3 regions of the Cupriavidus sp. FW306-01-F10A genome follow, and region 3 is predicted to be linked to each of the others. Evidence: predicted binding sites of a transcription regulator. Region 3 holds the regulator's gene; each other region holds the start of a gene.
What was found. Region 3 encodes sigma-54, which starts transcription at its own class of promoters, with help from an activator protein. Its sites were predicted from a motif close to TGGCANGNAANCTGCTTT; they were not measured.

Region 1: AC3WLF_RS05835 (ethanolamine ammonia-lyase subunit EutB) is a predicted target of sigma-54. The motif match lies at 989-1,006, and genes of this name have one in related genera.
Region 2: AC3WLF_RS24265 (PQQ-dependent methanol/ethanol family dehydrogenase) is a predicted target of sigma-54. The motif match lies at 2,194-2,211, and genes of this name have one in related genera.

The regions. Positions count from the first base shown of each region.
Region 1 is NZ_JBYSYA010000003.1:66,320-69,548, reverse strand. Features, by position in the region: gene AC3WLF_RS05840 (AI-2E family transporter) at 1-979, opposite strand, end outside; gene AC3WLF_RS05835 (ethanolamine ammonia-lyase subunit EutB) at 1,184-2,566, shown strand; gene eutC (ethanolamine ammonia-lyase subunit EutC) at 2,577-3,229, shown strand, end outside.
Region 2 is NZ_JBYSYA010000020.1:99,884-103,112, reverse strand. Features, by position in the region: gene AC3WLF_RS24270 (c-type cytochrome) at 1-286, opposite strand, end outside; gene AC3WLF_RS24265 (PQQ-dependent methanol/ethanol family dehydrogenase) at 387-2,129, opposite strand; gene AC3WLF_RS24260 (quinoprotein relay system zinc metallohydrolase 1) at 2,331-3,229, opposite strand, start outside.
Region 3 is NZ_JBYSYA010000004.1:115,111-118,339, forward strand. Features, by position in the region: gene ptsN (PTS IIA-like nitrogen regulatory protein PtsN) at 1-369, opposite strand, end outside; gene hpf (ribosome hibernation-promoting factor, HPF/YfiA family) at 826-1,176, opposite strand; gene AC3WLF_RS07835 (RNA polymerase factor sigma-54) at 1,225-2,706, opposite strand; gene lptB (LPS export ABC transporter ATP-binding protein) at 2,841-3,229, opposite strand, start outside.

The sequences.
Region 1 (3,229 bases), on a different contig from region 3:
CGATCACGCCCGGGATGCCGAACAGCGTTTCCATCAGCAGCATCACCATCAGCAGTTCCCACGCCGCGGCCTGGATGCGCGCACCGATGATGCGCGCGTTCAGGAAGTACTCCAGCTTGTGGATCACCACCAGGAACACCAGCGACGCCACCGCGATCGGCAGCGACACCGACAGGGAGGCCACCACGATGGCGGTATTGGAAATCAGGTTGCCCAGCACCGGCAGCAGCCCGGCAACGAAGGTGATCACCACCAGCGTCTTGGTCAGCGGCAGGTGCACGCCAAAGAGCGGCAGCACCAGCAGCAGGTAGATCGCCGTCAGCACGGTGTTGATGGTGGAGATCTGGATCTGCGCGAAGATGAACTGCGAGAACGCCTGCTGCAGCGCGCGTGCGCGCGCCACCAGCGCCGCGGCCAGCGGCCGGCGATTGGGCCGAACCACCGCGCGATACAGCGCCACCATCGCGCCGATCACCAGCCCGATCAGGATATGCACCAGCGTGCGCAGCACCTCGGCGCCCAGCTTCTGCGCCATCGCGGCATGCTCGCGCAGCGTCTCGATCAGCGTGTTGGCCAGCTCGTCCACGCCCTTGGGCAGCGCATCGCTAAGCCACGGCGGCATCTGCCCGCGCGAGCGGTCGATGATGTCGGCCACATGGTTGAGCAGCCCGTCCAGGGTATTGCCCTCGCCACTGACAAAGCGCACCAGCAGCCAGCCCGCCAGCGTCAGCCCCAGCAGGATCAGCGCCGACAGGATGGCCACGGCCAGGGCGTCGTGGCGCTGGTGCAGGCGCTGCAGGCGCGGCGCCAGCACGTCCACCAGCGAGTACAGCAGCAGCCCGGACAGCAATGCCGCCACCAGGTTGGCGTGGAGCACGGTCCACAGCGCCAGGGCGGTCAGCAGGTAGGCGACGGTGCCGACGCTGTACCACGCGGCCGGCAGCAAGCGCGGGGTGGTGGTCGGGTCGGGGTCTTTCATCGAGGTCTCCGGCATGCAAATTGCTCAAAATTTATTCTGAATTCTCGCCGATCCAGATGTTGTTCCTGAGTCAGGCCGTGTGCGCTGAGGCGATGTTGGCATCACGGCACACGCAAAGGCTGTCTATATTAGGGGGAATCGCGCCCGGCAAGGCGCCCGGCGCACCGCTGTCATCGTTTTCCCCAGAGTCCAGGAACGGAACGCATGGCCTACACCCACACCATCGGCACCCACCGCCACGTCTTTGCCGACCTGCGCACGCTGCTGGCCCGGGCCAGCCCGGCGCGCTCCGGCGACGCGCTGGCGGGCGTTGCCGCGGCCAGCGAGCAGGAGCGGATGGCCGCGCGGCTGGCGCTGGCTGAGGTGCCGCTCAAGCAGTTCCTGACCGAGGCGCTGGTGCCGTACGAGGACGACGAGGTCACGCGCCTGATCCTGGACCGGCATGATGGCGCGGCCTTTGCCGCCATCGGCGCCACTACCGTGGGCGACCTGCGCAACTGGCTGCTGCTGCATGAAACCGACAGCGCCACGCTGGCGCGGGTGGCGCCGGGCATCACCCCGGAGATGGCCGCCGCGGTCAGCAAGCTGATGCGCAACCAGGACCTGGTGGCGGTGGCGCGCAAATGCCAGGTGGTGACGCGCTTTCGCAGCACGGTGGGGCTGCCGGGCCGGCTCTCGGTGCGGCTGCAGCCCAACCACCCGACCGACGATCCCAAGGGCATTGCCGCGTCGATCATCGACGGGCTGCTCTATGGCTGCGGCGATGCCACCATCGGCGTCAACCCGGCTTCGGACAACCTGGGCGCCATCGTCTCGCTGCTGCGCATGATCGACGAGCTGCGCAGCCGCTTCGACATCCCCACGCAATCCTGCGTGCTGACCCACGTCACCAATACCCTGCGCGCGATCGGGCAGGGCGCGCCGGTGGATCTGGTGTTCCAGTCGGTGGCCGGCAGCGAGCGCGCCAACGCGGCCTTCGGCATCAGCCTGGCGCTGCTGGCCGAGGCGCACGACGCCGCGCAGGCGCTGGCGCGCGGCACCGTTGGCGACAACCTGATGTACTTCGAGACCGGGCAGGGCAGCGCACTGTCGGCCAATGCGCACCACGGCGTCGACCAGCAGACCATGGAGGCGCGCGCCTACGCGGTGGCGCGCGCGTTCGCGCCGCTGCTGGTCAATACGGTGGTGGGCTTTATCGGTCCCGAATACCTGTACGACGGCAAGCAGATCATTCGCGCCGGTCTGGAAGACCACTTCTGCGGCAAGCTGATGGGGGTGCCGATGGGCTGCGACGTCTGCTACACCAACCATGCCGAGGCCGACCAGGACGACATGGACACGCTGCTGACGCTGTTCGGCGTGGCCGGCATCAATTTCATCATGGGCGTGCCCGGCGCCGACGACATCATGTTGAACTACCAGAGCACCTCGTTCCACGATGCGCTGTACCTGCGCGAGGTGCTGGGGCTGCGCCCCGCGCCGGAGTTCGAGGCCTGGCTGCAGCGCATGGGCATTGCCGATGCCAGCGGCAGGCTGCTCGAGCCCGCCGCGCGCCAGCCGCTGCTGCAGATGGCCCACAGCCTGTAAGGTGCAGCCGATGACGGACAGACGCCCGCCACCCGCCGATCCCGCCAACGCCGATGCCGACCCGTGGCAACGCCTGCGCCAGTTCACGCGCGCGCGTGTAGCGCTGGGCCGTACCGGCCACAGCCAGACCACCGATGCGGTGCTGGCCTTCGGGCTGGCCCATGCGCAGGCGCGCGATGCGGTGCACCTGCCGCTGGACGTGGGCGCGGTCACCGCGGCGCTGGATGCGGCGGGGGTACAGAACCTCGCCGTGCACAGCGCGGCGCCGGACCGCGCGCACTACCTGCGGCGCCCCGACCTGGGCCGGCGCCTGGACGATGCTAGCCGCGCGCGGCTGGCCGCGGCACGGCCTGGCGAGGCGCCCGATGTGGTGTTCGTGGTTGCCGACGGCCTGTCCGCGCTGGCCACGCAGACGCACGCGCTGCCATTGCTCGATGCCACCCGCCCGCGCCTGCCGCCGACATGGCGCATCGGCCCGGTGGTGGTGGCCGAGCAGTCGCGCGTGGCGCTGGGCGACGAGATCGGCGAGCTGCTGGGCGCGCGCCAGGTGGTGATGCTGATCGGCGAACGGCCGGGCCTGAGTTCTCCCGACAGCCTTGGCGTCTACCTGACCCATGCGCCGCGCACGGGCCGCACCGATGCCGAGCGCAACTGCATCTCCAA
Region 2 (3,229 bases), on a different contig from region 3:
CATCGTCCTCAGCAAGACTGCCATGCGGCGGCATCGGAATCCGCCCCCACGCGCCCTTGCCGCCTTCGCGGATCTTCTTCGCCAGCCGCTCCGCCGCCTGGCTGTCGCCCTTGTACTTGGCGGCCACCTCGGCAAACCCCGGCCCCACCAGCTTTGACTGCATGCCATGGCAGGAAAAGCAGCCGCTCTTGTCGGCCAGGGCCTGCATGTCGGCGGCCGTGCCGGCCAGTGCCGCGCCCGGCAGCAGCGCCGAAGCCACCGCCAGCGCCATCCATTCCTTCTTCATACCTGAGTCCCGTTTCATCCTGTTGCACCCGCGCCCGGCGCGCGCATCGCACCCATGATGCGATGCGCGCGTGCGCCGGGCAGTGTCATCTCCCGCCAGCTCAGCTCTTGTGCAGCTTGAACACCCACACCGAGCCGCCCTGCTCCAGGAAATTCACGCGCTTGGCCACCTCGCCGCCCCACAGCGGCACCGCGCCGCCCCAGCCGGACACCACGGCCACGTACTGCTCGCCGTTCTCTTCCCAGGTGACCGGGGGCGCCACCACGCCGCTGCCGGTCTGGAACTGCCACAGCTCCTTGCCGGTCCTGGCGTCGGCCGCCTTCAGGTAGCCTTCCGGCGTGCCCCAGAACACCAGCCCGCCGGCAGTGGTCATCACCCCGCCCCACAGCGGCGCGCTGTTCTTGACCTCCCACATGATCTTGCCGCTCTTGGGGTTGATGGCCCGCAGCGTGCCGATGTAGTCCTCGTTCAGCGGCTGGATGGTGAAGCCCGCGCCCAGGAAGGCAGCGCCCTTCTTGTAGCTGATGGGCTCGTTCCAGATATCCATGCCCCACTCGTTGGCGGGCACGTAGAACAGGCCGGTCTGCGGGCTGTAGGCCATCGGCTGCTGGTTCTTGCCGCCAAGGAAGCCCGGCGCGGCAAACACGGACTTGCCCTTCTTCTCGTCGCTGCCGGCGGCGGGGTCGCCGGGGCGGCCTTCGGCGATGTAGTTGGGGCGGCCGCTCTTCAGGTCGATGCCGGTGGCCCAGGTGATCTTCTTGACGAAGGGGAAGGCGTTGACCAGCTTGCCGCTGGCCGCGTCGTTGACGTAGAAGAAGCCGTTGCGGTCGGCCTTGCCGCCCATGCGCTTGCCGTCCAGGTCGAAGGTCACGAACTCATTGACGCCATCGAAATCCCAGCCGTCGTTCGGGGTGTTCTGGTAGTGCCAGGCGATCTTGCCGGTGGCGGGATCCAGCGCCACCGTCGAGGCCGAGTAGAGGTTGTCGCCCTTGCGGATATGGCTGTTCCACGGGCCCGGATTGCCGGTACCGAAATACACCAGCCCGGTGGCCGGATCATAGGTGCCGCCCAGCCAGGTGGCGGCGCCGCCGGTCTTCCAGGTCTCGCCCGGCCAGCTTGCGTTGGCGGTGCCGGTCACGCCGTTCTCGGTCTTGTTGCCGTCCTTGTCGTACTTGTAGCCCATATGGCCTTCCACCACCGGCCGCGACCACACCAGCTGCCCGGTCTTGGCATCGCGTGCGTCGACCCGGCCCACCACGCCGAACTCGCCGCCCGAGATGCCGGTCAGCACCATGCCCTTGACGATCATGGGCGCCGCCGTGTACGAATAGCCGGCGGCGTAGTCCTCCAGCTTCTCCTTCCACACCACCTTGCCGGTCTTCTGGTCCAGCGCCACCAGTTGCGCATCGAGCGTGCCGAAGATCACCAGGTTGTCGTAGAGTGCCGCACCGCGGTTCACCACGTCGCAGCACGGCATGATGCCTTCGGGCAGCCGGTGCTCATACTTCCAGAGCTTGCGCCCGGTCTTCACGTCCAGCGCATAGATGCGCGAATACGAGGCCGTCACGAACATCTTGCCGTCATGGATCAGCGGCTGCGATTCCTGCCCGCGCTGCTTCTCGCCGCCAAACGAGAACGACCACGCCGGCACCAGCTGCCCGACGTTCTTCGTATTGATGCGCGACAGCGTCGAATAGCGCTGGCCTTGCGGGCCCATGCCCCACGACAACACATCGCCGGGGCTCTTTGCGTCGTTCTCGATCATGGCATCGGTCACTGCCGCCTGCGCGGCCAGACTGGCCGCGGCAGCCGCAACCGCCATCACTACTCGTAACGTCCTCATTGCCATCTCCTCTCTTGTTTTGGGTTTCCCTGGTGCGCCACTGCGCCACACACCAGACATGCCTTTGGCAAGTCCCATGCCAGTCGCATCCCCGCACCAGCACGCCGGTTGCGGCCCGGTTGCGTGATGCCAGCCGTGCCAGCGCGCAACACTGCGTTGCAGCTGCTCCAGAATTGAACAGCCCGCCACGGCTGGCCGGCGTCAGTGGCCAAGCGCGCTTTCCTCGCGCGCCGGGTAGAGATGTCCGACGTTGCGCAGGTACTCCGCGGGCATCGCGGCCCAGTGCGCATAGGGCTGCGGCACCGGCATCGCCATGACCTCGGCCAGGTCCCGCCCCTGCGCCGCGGCCTCGCGCAGGCGCGTATCCAGCCATTGCAGGTAGCCGCGCGTCTGCGCGATGGCCTCTGCGCCGCCGCCGGCCGCAGGCACTGGCCCGTGGCTGGGGACCAGCACGCGCGCCCTGCTGTCGGCCAGCAGCGCCTGCAGCCGGTCCAGGCTGGCCAGCCAGCGGCCGATATCCGCGTGCGGCGTGGTCGGAATGCGTTGCCGGAACACCAGCCCGCCGGCAAAGACCACGCCCGCGCTGTGGTCCAGCACCACCAGGTCGTCGCCGGTATGGCCGTCCAGGCGCACCAGCTCCAGCGTATGGCGCCCGATCGTGCGCCGGCCCGGCGCCAGCGCGTGGGCAGCCGGCGCGGGCTCGGTGCCGCGCATCCAGTCGCCGCACAGGCGGTAGAGGTTGTCGGCATAAGCGGCACCCTCGCGCCGCGCCCCGTCGATGGTGCCGGCCAGGGCGCTGCCGCCCACATCGGCATAGGCCTGGTTGCCGAAGAAATAGTCGGGATGCAGGTTCAGGTTCAGCACCAGCCGCACCGGGGCGGCCGTGACCGATGCAATCGCCTTGCGCTGCTGCTCGCCATACAACCGCGACGGGCCGGTGTTGATCACCACCACGCCGTCGCCGGTGTCGATAAACGCGGTATTGATGATGTTGCAGCCGTTGCCGGGCGCGAAGTCGGCATTGGCGCCTTCCAGCAGCCACACGCCCGCGGCGATCTCGCGCGGGGCCAGGCGGTAGTCGGGAGGCTGCAGCACGGCCT
Region 3 (3,229 bases):
CAGTTGCGCGATTTCGGATAGGATTTCCAGGTGCTGCTGCGTAGCCTGTTCGGGCACCAGCAGGAAGATCAGCAGCGATACCGGCTTGCCATCGGGCGATTCGAACGGAATTGGTTCGGCCAGGCGCATGAACGCGGCCAGCGGCTGCTTCAGGCCCTTGATGCGGCCGTGCGGGATTGCCACGCCGGCGCCCAGGCCGGTGGATCCAAGCGACTCGCGCGCGAACAGGTTGTCCGTCACGATGGCGCGCGCCACACCATGGTTGTTCTCGAAGAGGAGCCCGGCCTGCTCGAACACACGCTTCTTGCTGGTGACGCTGACGTCGAGGGTGATGTTGCCGGGTGGCAGCAATTTGGCCAAACGATTCATGGGCGATGCGCAGGATTTCAGTTAGCGGGCGGACCGCCCCGCCGGGCAGTGGGCTGGCTCCGGCCTGCCGTTGGCCTGGCCGGAGGCGTCCGGCCCATTATAGAGCAGCGACTACTCCCGCATTGTGCAGCGCAACGGGGCAAGCCGGTGCAGAACGATACATGGTGATGCAATCGTGCCTCCGCGGCGGGGAGCCGGTGCACCGGTGCGGGGCACGGCCAGGATTCCCTCTCTTTGTATGGCGCAGCATACACCTTGGCGCTGCGCTTGCGAACACCCTTGCTCATTCGGGTGAAAAGCATTGGCTCCGGCGCCACAGCCGGGCCGCGCCGCCAGTGCGGGCGCGGCATGCCGGCGGCAACCGGGAACGCGAGGGCGCAAAAAAGCCGCGCTTCGTGGCGCGGCTTGCCTGTTCAATCCTGATTCAGCAGCCCGCTGCGGGGCTGCCGGGCACGGTCATTGCTGCATTTGCGCTGCGGCCATCTGGTACTTGACCGCTTCGCGGTCGTGGCCTTGCACGCGATCCTTGTAGCGGATCACCTGACGGTCCAGCTTGTCGACGAGTGCGTCGATCGCTGCATACAGGTCTTCGTGATGCGCTTCGACAAAGATGTCCTTGCCCTTGAGATGTAGATTGATTTCCGCGTACTGACGCCGGTCCTTTTCCTTATGGTTGTCGACAGAGAGCAGCACACTAACGCCAATGACTTGATCGAAATGCCTGACGATTCGCTCCAGCTTCGTTTCCACGTACTCACGCAGAGGGGGCGTGATGTCCAGGTGGTGTCCACTGATCTTGAAGTTCATAGCGCTTCTCCTTCTGAAAGAGCCTCACCAGGCAGGCGGTGGGCTCGGCTACAAAGACTTGCGGAGATTGACTGCGGGGATCTTCAGGGCTTCGCGATACTTGGCAACGGTGCGGCGTGCGACAACGAAGCCTTGTTCGCCCAGCAGTTCGGCAATGCGACTGTCGGAAAGGGGATTCCTCGGGTCTTCGGCTCCTATCAGTTGCTTGATCAAGGCGCGGATGGCCGTTGATGAAGCCGCGCCACCGGTTTCGGTGGACACGTGGCTGCCGAAGAAGTACTTCAGTTCGAAAGTACCCATCGGCGTTGCCATATATTTATTGGTCGTCACCCGGGAGATGGTTGACTCGTGTAAACCCAGTGTATCGGCAATCTCCCGCAAAACCAAGGGGCGCATGGCGATTTCGCCGTGGCTGAAAAAGTTCTTTTGACGCTCGACAATGGCCTGCGAGACACGCAGGATTGTGTCGAACCTCTGCTGGATGTTCTTGATCAGCCAGCGCGCCTCCTGCAGCTTCTGCTGCAGCCCGGCGGTGCCGGACTCACCCTTCGCGCCACGCAGGATTTGTGCATACATGTCATTGATGCGCAGCCTCGGCATCACATCCGGATTGAGCTGCGCGATCCAGCCGCCGCCACCCTTGCGCACGAACACGTCCGGCACCACGAAGTCCGCCTCCGGGCGGCTGTATGCATGGCCGGGGTAGGGCGCCAGCGAGCGGATCAGTTCGTGTGCGGACTTCAGCGCCGCTTCATCGACCTGCAGCGCCTTCTTCAGCCGCGTGTAGTCGCGTACTGCGAGCAACTCCAGGTGGTTGGTCACGATGTTCAGGGCCAGTTCGCGCTGCGGGTGCGTCAGGCGCCGCAACTGCAGGGCCAGGCACTCGGCGGCGTTGCGCGCGCCCACGCCGGGCGGGTCGAAGCTCTGCAGCAGCGTGAGGATGGCGTGGACTTCCTCGATCTCGAACTCGAGTTCTTCCGGCAACTCCGTGCAGATCTCCTCAAGCGATGCGCTCAGGTAGCCATCATCGTCGAGTGATTCGATCAGGAAGATGGCCAGGCCCTTGTCGCGCGCGGAGATCTTCAGCGGCGTGAGCTGTTCCATCAGGTACTCGCGCAGCGTGGGCTCGGCTTCGCGCAGCTGCATCGGCGTTTTTTCATCCTCGTCGCCCTGGGGGCGGCGGGCAAAGTCGTCCAGGCTCCAGTCGCCGCTGCCATAGTCGTCGCCGTTGCCGCTGTCGCCATAGCTGTCGTCGTCAGCCGCGCCATCGGCGCGGGCCTCGCCATTGCCCTGCGGCTCTGCCGGCGCGGGCGCCGGTGCGCTCTGCAGGTTGACCGAGCCGTCGGCCGCAACGCGCAGCGGGCTTTCGATCCAGTCGTTCTCACGTTCGAGCAGAGGGTTTTCCGTCAGCGCCTGTTCGACCTCTTGCTGCAGTTCCAGCGTGGAAAGCTGCAGCAGCCGGATCGACTGCTGCAGTTGCGGGGTCAGGGCCAGATGCTGGGAAAGGCGGAGCTGTAGCGACGGTTTCATGCGACCTATTCTATGCGCATCTTTCCGTTGTTGGAACGGAAATTGCTATCGCTTATGCGGTCTGATCGCTGCTGGCTGTGGCAGGCCCACGTGCGCCCGCGAATAGGCCTGCCGCTCCATGGCAGGCCGCTGCATCACATGCGGAAGTTCTCGCCCAGGTAGACGCGCCGCACTGCGTCATTGGCGATGATTTCCTCGGGCTGGCCCGCGGCCAGCACCGTGCCTTCGCTGATGATGTAGGCGTGGTCGCAGATGCCGAGCGTCTCGCGCACGTTGTGGTCGGTGATCAGCACGCCGATATTGCGCGCCTTGAGGAAGCTGACGATGCGCTGGATCTCGCCCACGGCGATCGGGTCCACGCCGGCGAAGGGTTCGTCCAGCAGGATGAAGCGCGGCGACGACGCCAGCGCGCGCGCGATTTCCACGCGGCGGCGCTCGCCGCCCGACAGCGACAGCGCCGGGTTGTTGCGCAGGTGCGCGATCTGCAGGTCGTCGAGCAGCGAATCGAGGCGGCGCTCGATCT